One region of the Oceanisphaera sp. W20_SRM_FM3 genome, then DNA from elsewhere that is predicted to be linked to it. Evidence: riboswitches for the same ligand, from Rfam matches in the RefSeq annotation. Region 1 holds a riboswitch; each other region holds the start of a gene.
The links. A riboswitch is a leader RNA that binds a small molecule or an ion and turns the genes downstream of it on or off. The one in region 1 is predicted to bind thiamine pyrophosphate.

Region 1 (3,105 bases):
ATAACGATTCGCTTCATATTCACTGGTAAAGGTGTCTTTTCCTGTGCGTTCGCGCGTTAAGTCTGAGCTGCGATTAAAGTAATACAGGCCGCCGGTCCAGTCGGTGCTGTCGTTAAACAAGCGAGACTCTTCGGTGGAAATAAAGCGCACATCAACGGTGGCGCCTTTTTCATCCCTTTGATAGTTATCGAAGGAGTCGTAACCGCTAATTGCGGGATTGAGCCAGTCTTCGTCGAAGCCGTACTCTAGATTGCTCTGATTAACGCTGATGGCGGTTTCTTGAATAAATTTACTGTTGCCATACCAGCTGGTCTTGCCCGACAAAGCCACTGTTTCTTGGCGATCATGGCCCGGCTGGTCAGACAGCGTGTGGCGAGTATTATCGAGAGAGAAGGCGTCATAACCGTTATCTAGGTTGGCGTAAAAGGCGGAGAGATCAATGTCCAAGTCTTCGCTGGCGGCGATATGGAATTTAGTGCGCAGCAGGGTTTCATCTATGTTGTTGGTGTCATCGCGCTTTAAGTAATCGTTTTTAGTAAAGCCATCGCTGGTATTGCGCTGGGCGGCAAAGCGGTATGACACTTTATCGCTCATGGGCCCGCCCACGGCGGCACTCAAGTTTTGGGTATTGTACTGGGCGGCCGTTAGCTCAACGTTACCTTCTAGGGTGTCGGTGGGCTCATTGGCGCTGATGTTGATCAGGCCCGCCAAGGCATTTGCGCCATATAAACTACTTTGTGGGCCACGCAACACTTCTACTTGCTTGGCATCTAGCAGGGTGGCGCCTAAGGTGGCAGAGCTCATGTCGATACCATCGACCAACACGCCCACCGACGGGTTAACCGCGCCAATAAACTGGCTGCGCTCGCCCACACCACGAATTTGGTAATACTTACCGCGCGAGGCACCGGCGCTTAAGTTCACGTTAGGCGCTTGGGCCAATACGTCTGAGAGGTGCGTGTTACCGGGCTTGTTGATTTCAGCCTCATCAATCACGCTTACGCTGGCGGCGGTTTCTTGCAGGCTGTCATCGCGAAAGCTGGAGGTGACTGTGGTGGTTTCTAGGGTATAAACGCCAGCTGCGCTGTTATCTGCTTGGGCAGGTAAAGCCGTTATTAGGCCTAAGGCTAGGGCTGAAGATAAAGCTGAGGGTGCAAAAGGTAATTGGGGCACTTCAAGTCTCCGCATTAAAAGATACGAAAACCGGGTAACTACAAGGGCAGGCAGGAGAGCAGACAGGGGAGAGCAGAGCGTTGCAGCTTCCTATTCCTACGCCGGTATTAGCCGGATCAGGTTCAAAGGGTTTGCGTCAAGCGCATCTCAGGCAGTAACTTCCTGCCACCCCTTAGGATATGACTTATGGTTATAAGTCGCGCACAATTATACCTATTTAGGCATAAATGTCGACACTTATACACAAAGCGGCCGCTCGTCTGCCTCGTGACCTTAACAAAAAACCGCGATTTTTAGAGCACGGCCTTTATGACTGTTGATTCGGCGTTCGTTAATCAAAATACAGTGATAAATACTGCTTGAGATATTGCTCGGAACTGAGGTTAATGTTGCCCATCTGCAATTGGCTATCAGGCTTAGGAATAGAGAAAAACGCAAATGAAAAGCGCTCTTGCTGGCGATTTTCAGGTAAGTCCACCTGATGTTGCAGCGCCTTAATCTTGCCTTCGGTGAGCACCTCCAATAAATATCCGGGGAAAGAAATAATCTTAGTCTGCTTGCCCAGCGCCACCAGTTCTCCTTGCTGATTAAGGTAGGAAAATCCGCTATCAAGGCCGAACACGAAGGTGGAAAACAAAGATACATCAATGTGGCGCATTAGGCGGGTGTTATCGATCGCCGTAATCGGTGCATTCATTACCGGTGGATAGTAATTACAAGACACCATATGGCCTAACGAGCTGTGATAAAGCTCAGCAAGCCCGGGTATATTAAGCTGCTCAATCAATGCCAGTTCGCTATTGCGTACCGCTGTTTGCAGTTCATCCCATTGCTCAGAAAAAAAGCCGTGAAATTCTTTTGGGAAGTCCGCCGGAGGGTGAAACTCTGAGATAACAAACGAGTGCAGCATATCTCGGTAGTCTTGATTAGTGCTGTCCGTTTGGCCCCAGTAAGAATAGCCCTCTTGGATCTTGGCAAAGTTAGCCTGTAAATACGGTTTTTTATATTCGGTATCCTGCAACACAAAATTACGCAAGGCGTGGCGCAGCTGGGTGTCATCTTTACCCAGTATTTGAGTTTCAAATATCATAAAATCTGGTCCTTAATAGTGGTAAAAATGGCTTATGCAGTTTGAGCCGCGAGCGTTGAATTGCTCGAAGAGCTAAGCCGAGAGTCGAACTCGGCTTGCCGACGATGCTTATGCCATTGCCACCATCCATACAGACCTAACAGTAAAAACAAACCGTATTGCAAGGCATAAATAGGCGAGCCTTTAGCGAGATAAATATGAATACCCAGCACATTGACCAACACCCAGATTACCCAGTTTTCCATGCGTTTTCTTGCCATTAAAAACTGAGCAAAAAAGTTCAGCACTGTGCTTGCTGAATCTCGCACTAACATGGATGGTTCGGGGATCCAGCTAAATTGGCTCGCTAAGGTAGAAACTATCACCGCCCATACCGCTATGCACAAGATGACGCTTGCGCCGAGTAGATATTGGCGCGGACGCGATAGCCAACTGGGTACTAATACCAGATTGGTGTTGGGATCTTTACTGCATATCCAAGCTCGCCAGCAGTAGATTTGAATGGGGATATATACCAAGTACATGATGGCGTCTGATAGCAAACTCCAGCTAAAAAAAGCCAAATAAGCAGAAATACTCGACCACACCATGCCCAGTAACCAACCGCTGCGTTTTTCTTTGGCTAGTAATATTAAGCCAAACACACCGGCCAGAGTCGCAATAACTTCTAAAGGTTGTTGGCCCAGCACATATCTCCACTCAACGGCAGTTAACCAGCTTATGAAAGCCTGCATTATTTCCATAGTGACCACTCCTTCGCAGGAACGAGCGAGCCTAGAACAAAAGACATATAAGTAGCAGTAATAGCTGTTTGCAGTAAATCAGTAATCGCAGTATTTAAA
Region 2 (3,105 bases), on a different contig from region 1:
ACACACTGAAGCCCTGAGACGCCACTATCAATACCGGAATCGAGATCAACACTATCAACCAGCGCGATAAGCCCAGCAGACGGTTGGCGCTAAAGTTGGGCAAAATGCGCCGCAAATCCACCACTAACATGCTAGCAATACCGCTAATGGTCGAGTCGGCACTGCTCATGATCAAGGCCAGCCCAAAGGGCACTAAGCCGATGGCAAACCACAGCGGCACATTAGATAACAGCACATCAAACACCGCCACAGAGCCATCACCGGGTAAGTCTAAACCGACGAAGGCCAGACCGAATAACCCCATGATAAAGATGAAGATAAAGCTCATCAGACCACTGACCAGAAAGCCATTGCGAATCGCTTTGTTGTCTTGGGCGGCAAAGATGCGCTGCCAAGTACCTTGATAGAAGAGGCCAGTTAACACCACGGCAATAAAGAAAGTTAAGCCGGATTTAAAACCACTCATATCAAAAGGATTTAGCAGTGCTGGCGCTTTTTCTTTAAGGCCGGCAACGGTGGGGCCAATGCCGCCCACCGCTTGCCAGCCAAAGAAGATCAGTAAGATTAGGAACGGCAGTATCACTAGCATCTGTACGCGGTCGGTAAAAATAGTGACTCGCAGACCGCCGTATAAGGTGTAAAGCAAGGTGGCAAACATCACGATAGACGCCGTGGCCCATAACGGCACGGGTGCCAGCAAACTGACCATTTTAGCGATGGCGGTGAGGCCTGCGGTCAACGAGATAAACATGTAGAACATCATGATCACCATCACGAAGCCGTACATAGTTTTACCGTAACGATGCAGCACAAACTCGGTTAGGGTATGGCCTTCGGGGATCAGCTCACGCAGCCGTTTACCTAAGGGGATCATCATAAAATTAGGGGCGAGTGAACCCAGTGCATAACCGGTCACGGCACCTATGCCGCCCCAAGTCGCCGCTTCGGCGGGGCCAAATAAAATCCAAGCGCCTAAGGTGGTGGCCAGTAGTGTGAGCATGGTGGCCATGCCATTTTGGCTATTACGGGCCACCACAAAGTCTTCAATTTGGTCTTGTTGGCGGCGGGCATATAGCATACCGGGTACGGCAAATACGGCGGCAAATAAACAGAGCCAGAGAATGGCTTCGGTAGTGCTGAGTAACATGAGTTCTCCCTTTGCCAATAATTAGGCAAGCATATGTACATCGTCAATCATTGACGTTTATATGAACGATAATATGCCGGAGAACACAGGCGCAGAGAGGGAATGCGAGACTTGTTCCTTCCCTTCGCCGGCATTATCCGGATCAGGTTCTAAGGGTTACCGCAGCAAATTGCGGAATCTCAGCCAACTTGGGTGCAAATTCTGCACCTTAGGCTCCCCCAGGAATGGCGATGAGAGTAAGAACAAATGTGATGCTTGTCAAATTTTGGACGAACAGCGCCGAGCGCCCGGCGCCAAGCACCAAGCTAATAGACAAACCCACAGCAAAACTTATTTTTGCCACGTAACTCGCGCCAAAACGGTGCCCTACGGGAGCGCGTTTTTTGTAGGAGAACATTTATTCTCGTATTACGTTGTAAGCGTAAATTTTTTAAATATTTCCGGCTGCGCCGAAATGCGAGAGCAAGCGTTCGCCTACAAAGGCATAAAAAAAGCCCCAAACCATAGGTTCGGGGCTTATTATTTCGCTAGGCGCTAGGCGCTAGGCGCTAGGCGCTAGGCGCTAGGCGTTAAGTTACTTAACCATCCAGCTGATGGTTTCACCGGCACGAATGGGCACCAACTCTTCGCCGCCTAACGGCAAAGTGGTAGGCACAGACCAGGTCTCTTTAACCAAGGTAATAGTGTCGGCGTTGCGTGGCAGACCGTAGAAGTCGGGGCCGTTATGGCTGGTAAAGGCTTCTAACTTATCCAAGGCACCTGCTTCTTCAAATACTTCCGTATACAGCTCAACGGCGGCATGGGAGGTATAGGCGCCAGCACAGCCACAGGCGGTTTCTTTGTTTTTCTTAAAGTGCGGCGCCGAGTCGGTACCCATAAAAAACTTCTTGTTGCCACTGGTGGCGGCTTTCACTAAGGCTTGCTGATGGGTGTTGCGCTTTAAGATGGGCAAGCAATAGTAGTGCGGACGAATGCCACCCACCAGCATGTGGTTACGGTTAAACATTAAGTGATGGGTGGTAATGGTGGCGGCTACATTGTCGCCGGCTTGCTCCACAAACTTCACCGCGTGCTCGGTGGTGATGTGCTCAAGCACGATTTTTAAGTTGGGGAAGTCGCGCACTACGTTTGGCAAGATAGTTTCGAGGAAGACTTTTTCACGGTCGAAAATATCGACACTGGCATCGGTCACTTCACCGTGCACCAGTAACAAGATGCCGGTTTCTTGCATCACCTCCAACACAGCGTAAATATTCTTAACATCGGTTACGCCAGAGTCGGAGTTAGTGGTGGCACCGGCTGGATACAACTTACAGGCTACGATTTTACCGCAGTCCTTGGCGCGACGGATCTCTTGCGGATCCGTTTTATCGGTCAGGTACAAGCTCATCAAAGGCTCAAACTGGCTGCCTGATGGGCGCACTGCCAATATTCTGTCGTAATAGGCCAGCGCCAATTCGGTAGTGGTGGCAGGCGGCAACAGATTAGGCATTACCAGTGCGCGGCCTAAATAACGGCTGGCGTCGGCGACCGTATCTGTAAGTAGTGCGCCATCGCGCAGGTGTAAATGCCAATCGTCGGGGCGAGTAATGGTCAGGCTAGTAACTTGTGAGCTCATCAAAGGTGTTCTCCATTGCATCCAGACCGCCATTATCTACTGCCGAGCTGTTTTAACCAAATCGAAGATAGCCATAAGCGATAAGCTGGAAGCCAGAAGAAAAATCAAAACATAAACAATACAGAGCCAGATTAAAGAGATATATGGTTAGACGGCAGAAAGCGGAGTGTGTTCTTTAGCTGACCGCTTATAGCTTCCGGCTTTCAGCTCCCCGCAGGGGTATGCTATGGTCTAGCTCGTGACACGGGGTGTCGGGCAGCACATCTGCTCGGCTGAGATAACACCCGTCGAACCTGATCCAGTTCATACTGGCGAAGGGATGTCAGCCATTCGGCTCACG
Region 3 (3,105 bases), on a different contig from region 1:
TAGACAGCAAGCTGCTGGCCATTCAAAGCGATGAAATTGCCAAACGCCTTAAAGAGTTAGAGTTACAAGCTCATGAGTTAGCTGGCGAGCCCTTTAACTTAAGCTCGCCGAAGCAGTTGGGTGAAATCTTATTTACCAAGCTGGCTCTGCCCATTCTGAAGAAGACGCCTAAAGGTGCGCCTTCAACGGCCGAAGAAGTGTTGCAAGAGCTGGCGCTGGATTATCCACTGCCTAAATTACTGATGGAATATCGTGGTTTAAGTAAGCTCAAATCTACTTATACCGACAAGTTGCCGCTGATGGTGAATCAACACAGTGGCCGCATTCACACCTCTTATCATCAAGCCAATGCGGCCACGGGTCGCTTGTCATCCTCGGATCCTAACTTACAAAATATCCCGATCCGCACTCCAGAAGGGCGGCGCATTCGCCAAGCTTTTATCGCCGAGCCCGGTTATAAATTGGTGGCGGCGGATTACTCGCAAATTGAACTGCGCATCATGGCGCATCTTTCCAAAGATAAAGGCCTGCTCGACGCCTTCTCTAAAGGGTTAGATGTGCACAAAGCCACCGCCGCCGAGGTGTTTGGCGTGGCGTTGGACAGTGTGACCACAGAGCAGCGTCGTCGTGCCAAGGCCATTAACTTTGGCTTGATCTACGGCATGAGCGCCTTTGGTCTATCGCGCCAGTTAGGCATAGCGCGCCACGAGTCACAGACTTATATGGACATCTATTTTGAGCGCTATCCTGGTGTATTGAAATACATGGAAGACACCCGCGCGCAGGCCGCCGAAAAAGGCTACGTGGAGACCTTATTTGGTCGTCGTTTGTATCTTCCTGAGATTAACGCCAAAAATGGCGCGCGCCGCAAAGGTGCCGAACGTGCAGCCATCAACGCGCCTATGCAGGGAACCGCCGCAGATATCATCAAGAAGGCCATGATTAAGGTCGCCGCTTGGTTAAAGGATCAAGTAGACGGTGAAGTGCGCATGCTGATGCAAGTGCACGATGAATTGGTGTTTGAAATTCGCGAAGACAAGGTCGAAGAATTTAAGCTGAAAATCTGCGATTTAATGCAGCATGCCGCCAAGATCGATGTGCCATTACTGGTGGAAGCCGGTGAGGGCGATAACTGGAATCAAGCGCATTAGACATCGCTTTAAGTCGTAAACTGTAAACTGTAAGTTAAAGAAAAACCGGATTGAGAGATGCGGTTTTTTTATGGGTGATTTATAACTGATCGCTGACGGCTTACAGCTGACAGCTTTCCTTTCAAGAGTTAGCTCGCTATTATCGGATTTGTTAGTCGGGGAGCCTTAAGCAGGCTGAGACGGTAGATACCGGACCCGCTGTACCTGATCCAGTTAATACTGGCGTAGGAAACTAACAGGTAAATACCTATTTACCTGCAGGTCCTTCGCCCGAAGGAGCTTAATAAATGTCCACTCAGTTATCTGCTAATGCAGAACAGAATCAGCAACCTCAGCACCAAAAGCCCATCGTCCTCACCATAGCCGGCTCCGACAGCTGCGGTGGTGCTGGTATTCAAGCGGACATTAAAGCCATTTCTGCCACCGGCGGTTATGCTTGCTCCGTGATCACGGCACTGACTGCGCAAAATACCCAAGGCGTGACCGCCGTACATCCTACGCCGCAGACCATGATCCAAGCGCAATTAGATGCGGTATTTAGTGATCTCGCCATTACTTCGGTTAAAGTCGGCATGTTGGGCGACAGTGAAACCATTCGCACTGTGGTGGCGGCGCTGCGTCGTTATCAGCCTGCCCATTTAGTGGTAGATCCGGTCATGGTCACCGCCAATGGCGACATGTTGCTGGCGGAAGATGCGGTAAATTGTTTACGTGAAGAGTTGCTGCCGTTGGCGGATGTGATCACGCCAAACTTACCGGAAGCCGCAGCTTTATTAGGTGTGGCCATTCCTCGGCACTTGTCGGACGTAGAAGCCTTATTTGCTGGGTTACAGCAGTTAGATTGCAAGGCGGTACTGATCAAAGGCGGCTTCTTGCAACAAGAAGCGCGTAGCCCAGACTGGCTGTTGGTTGATGATCAAATACGCTACTTCGATACGCCGCGTATTATGACGTCAAATACCCATGGCACTGGCTGTACCTTGTCGGCGGCCTTGGCCAGTTATTTAGGTCAAGGCTTTAGCCTAGAAGAAGCGGTAGCGCGGGCTAAGCACTATATTGATCAGGCAATTTTGGCCGGCAGCCGAGTGCGAATCGGCCACGGCCGCGGCCCAGTAGAGCACTTCTTTAAGGCGCTAAGTAATTAAAGATATATCTGCAACGAAATCCGCACTCTTTGTTTACGATAAGCACGAAATTATAGTGATTAGGTCTGAAAGACATTATTGATAGTAAGAGCCAAATCCGAGCGCATGTGGGACAGCAATCTTACCCATTTTAAATCTTAATCATTTTCGATCTCATGTTCGTTTTTTGCGGGCTTAGTGGATTTCGTTGCAAAAATAGCTTTGGCTCTTTCTCGGTCGTAGGCTTCCGGCTTCAAGCTGACCGCTTACTGCTGCCTTCAGGGCTTTGATCCAGTTCGCGTTTTTTACATCTGGCGTGCTAAAAACGGTACCTTGCTTGCGTTTTACAAGGTCGACTTGTAGTATCTTCGAAAATAATAATATAAAAATAATCGATTAACTGTTTGATAAGCTAGATTAACTTTTCGAGAAGTTAATCGATAAATAAGCGAAATCATTCCTAACTATAGCCCCCGCACAGTGCCATTTCTCCCTCTATTTTTCGTTTATTCTATTGCCTGAACGGGCAAGGAAAGGAGACGTTTTTCCTATGCTTGTTGCCATTTTATTGGGCTTTGTTTTAGCCTTTTTGGTGCCACAACTATCCCGCGTTATGGGCGCGAAGATTGGTTGGTGCTTGTCGGTACTACCGGCGGCATTGTTTGGCTATTTTTTAACGTTTTGGTCAGCCGTGACGGGCGGCGAAGCCCTCTATTATCAATACGCTTGGATCCCGAGCCTAGATATTAACCTCAGTTTTATGGTTGACGGCCTGAGCTTAATGTTTGCCTTGTTGATCACGGGTATTGGTACTTTTATCTTTATTTATG
Region 4 (3,105 bases), on a different contig from region 1:
TATCGACCATTTGAATGGCGATAGATTCTTGTGCCGCCGCATACTCACGCACCTCTTGGGTGATCTTCATGGAGCAGAATTTAGGCCCGCACATAGAGCAAAAGTGCGCTACCTTGCCGGACTCTTGAGGCAAAGACTCATCATGATAATCACGGGCCGTTATTGGATCTAAGCTTAAATTAAACTGGTCTTCCCAACGGAATTCAAACCGCGCCAAGGACAAAGCGTTATCACGAATCTGGGCGCCCGGATGACCTTTGGCTAAGTCAGCCGCATGGGCGGCTATCTTATAGGTGATCAAGCCCTGCTTCACATCTTCTTTATTTGGCAGACCTAAGTGCTCTTTTGGCGTGACGTAACACAACATGGCGCAGCCGTACCAACCAATTAAAGCAGCACCTATGCCAGAGGTAATGTGGTCATAGCCAGGGGCAATATCGGTAGTCAGGGGCCCAAGCGTATAAAACGGCGCCTCATGGCAATGCTCTAACTGCTCTTCCATATTGCGTTTGATCATGTGCATAGGCACGTGACCCGGGCCTTCAATCATCACCTGCACATCGTATTCCCAAGCAATCTTAGTTAGCTCGCCCAGCGTATACAACTCGGCAAACTGGGCTTCGTCGTTAGCATCAGCAATCGAGCCGGGGCGCATGCCATCACCGAGCGACAAGGACACGTCATAGGCGGCACAGATCTCACAAATATCGCGAAAACGCTCGTAAAGAAAACTTTCTTTATGATGGGATAAACACCATTTGGCCATAATAGAGCCGCCACGGGAGACGATACCGGTGACGCGCTTGGCAGTCATAGGCACGTAGCGCAGCAAGACGCCGGCGTGAATAGTGAAGTAATCCACGCCCTGCTCGGCTTGTTCAATCAAGGTATCGCGGAACACTTCCCAGTTTAAGTCTTCGGCCACGCCGTTTACTTTTTCCAACGCCTGATAGATAGGGACTGTGCCGATTGGCACTGGACTGTTACGCAAGATCCACTCGCGAGTCTCGTGAATATTACGCCCCGTCGACAGGTCCATCACGTTATCGGCACCCCAGCGGGTGGCCCACACCAACTTCTCAACTTCTTCTTCAATCGACGAGGTTACCGCCGAGTTACCGATATTGGCGTTGATCTTAATCAAGAAGTTGCGGCCGATAATCATAGGCTCAGATTCGGCGTGGTTAATGTTGGCCGGAATAATAGCGCGACCTTCGGCCACCTCTTTGCGTACAAACTCAGGGGTGATGTTCTCTGGCAGGTTGGCGCCAAAGTTTTCGCCCTTATGTTGTTTTAACAGCATTTCATCACGCACCCGCTCGCGGCCCATGTTTTCACGGATGGCGATGTATTCCATTTCCGGCGTGATAATGCCTTTTCGCGCATAGTGCATTTGCGTCACACACTGGCCTAACTTGGCTTTGCGGGGCTTAGGCATATGCTCGAAGCGCAAGTGATCGTAGCCATCATCCGCCATGCGCTCTTGAGTGAATTCTGAGCTGACTTGTGCCAATTCTATGGTGTCGTCACGGTCCAAAATCCACTGACGGCGCAGCTGTGGCAAGCCTTGGCGTACATCTAACTCGACTTCTGGATCGCCATAAGGGCCTGAGGTGTCATAGACAGGAATAGGGTCATTAGGCTCAAGAATGGGATTTTCTTCACTGCCGCCTTTGAAACTATCGGCTAAATGAATTTCACGCATCGCCACACGAATATCTGGGCGTGAACCTTGCAGATAAATACGCTGAGAATTCGGAAAGTGTTCGCCTTTCAAGTTATCGATAAACTCTTGAGCTTGGCTGCGGACTTCGCGGCGGTTCACTTTTTTAGGTTGTTGATCTGAAACGTTAGTTAATTTTTGGTTTGCTGCTTTCGTTGACATTATTTTTGACATAGCAATCTCACTTAAATCCATGTTGGGTGAAAAAGCTTGTCAGGAGTGTTGATAAGAAAATGGCAGAGGAGGGTATGCGCCAAATTCTCACTTGCTTCCCTTACGCAGGTATTAGCCTGATCAGGTTCAACGGATCCCACTTACTGTGGTCTCAGCCCATATAGAGCACTCCGACAAGATAGTGGCCAGTAAAACAGATCCAAATCACAAAAGCAAAGCGGTTATTGATTATAAATAATTCAGCTAACTGCCGACAAAAGAGCCGATAACAGCGTTCAACATGACAAAATCGCAGATAAATACCGCATGTTGCAGCTAAAAATACTTTAAAGGTAATAACGCTACCAATGCCTAATGAGATCTAGGCGGCTAGCCATATAATCGCGGCAATGTTAATTTCAGGTAAAGATAATAGCCCTAACTGGGCGGCCTGTTCAGAGATACCAATATGCTGATTAACCTTTATCACTATCAATTACCCTTAACTTTTCCGCTCACTATCAATGGCGCAACTGTGGCGGTACGGGACGGTTTTTATGTAGAGATTGACGGCCATTGGGGTGAGGTGGCGGCGCCAATTGGTGAGAATGAAGCCGCTGTGCTGCGGGACTTAACCGCAGCTTGCGAGCACTTACGCCAAGGCCGACGTCATGAAGCCGAATTGCCGGCGGTGCAGTTTGGCTTAGATTGCGCGCTGGCTAAAATAAGCACTATGCCTTTATTCGCGATAGCCTCTTTACCGTTATTGGAAGGCTCAAGGGATCCGCTGGTGCGCGCTTGGCGCTGTCGGCGAATACATCCAGAGCGGGCTTGGCTTATCCTCACCGGTGATGTGCATTACGACGCAGGGTTAATACGCGAGCTGTGCATGTTGGCGCCCAAGGTGCGCTTAGTGCTGGACGCAGGCGCTTGTTTACACAGTGAGCAGATCATCGATTTATGGTCACGCATCGAGACTCGCCGTATCGACTGGCTACTGGATCCCACTACCGAGTTAGCTGAGGCGCAAACCTTGAGCAGGCTGCACTCAATACCGGTCGGCCTCGACTTAGCCCGTTATGCTGATTTTGCCTCGACCGCAGCAGCTGACCTGAGCAATGCGGAGTTCGCTAAGGCGGTGATCGTTAGACCAGCGCAGTTGGGCGGCCTTGCCCACAACCAAACGCTGGTCGCTCAGGGCCACGCCTTGGGGCTGGAAGTTATGCTGG

Region 2: another riboswitch for thiamine pyrophosphate. It lies ahead of ACEN2G_RS12485 (sodium:solute symporter family transporter); the one in region 1 lies ahead of ACEN2G_RS11650 (TonB-dependent receptor).
Region 3: another riboswitch for thiamine pyrophosphate. It lies ahead of thiD (bifunctional hydroxymethylpyrimidine kinase/phosphomethylpyrimidine kinase); the one in region 1 lies ahead of ACEN2G_RS11650 (TonB-dependent receptor).
Region 4: another riboswitch for thiamine pyrophosphate. It lies ahead of thiC (phosphomethylpyrimidine synthase ThiC); the one in region 1 lies ahead of ACEN2G_RS11650 (TonB-dependent receptor).

What each region holds. Positions count from the first base shown of each region.
Region 1 is NZ_JBGQOP010000023.1:12,123-15,227, forward strand. It holds gene ACEN2G_RS11650 (TonB-dependent receptor) at 1-1,173, opposite strand, end outside; TPP riboswitch at 1,250-1,356, opposite strand; gene ACEN2G_RS11655 (2OG-Fe(II) oxygenase family protein) at 1,505-2,263, opposite strand; gene pnuC (nicotinamide riboside transporter PnuC) at 2,296-3,006, opposite strand.
Region 2 is NZ_JBGQOP010000027.1:2,315-5,419, reverse strand. It holds gene ACEN2G_RS12485 (sodium:solute symporter family transporter) at 1-1,147, opposite strand, end outside; TPP riboswitch at 1,250-1,377, opposite strand; gene pyrC (dihydroorotase) at 1,722-2,765, opposite strand; TPP riboswitch at 3,000-3,102, shown strand.
Region 3 is NZ_JBGQOP010000005.1:2,040-5,144, forward strand. It holds gene polA (DNA polymerase I) at 1-1,151, shown strand, start outside; TPP riboswitch at 1,298-1,399, shown strand; gene thiD (bifunctional hydroxymethylpyrimidine kinase/phosphomethylpyrimidine kinase) at 1,439-2,296, shown strand; gene ACEN2G_RS04100 (putative monovalent cation/H+ antiporter subunit A) at 2,826-3,105, shown strand, end outside.
Region 4 is NZ_JBGQOP010000017.1:11,384-14,488, reverse strand. It holds gene thiC (phosphomethylpyrimidine synthase ThiC) at 1-1,885, opposite strand, end outside; TPP riboswitch at 1,976-2,080, opposite strand; gene ACEN2G_RS10055 (o-succinylbenzoic acid (OSB) synthetase) at 2,346-3,105, shown strand, end outside.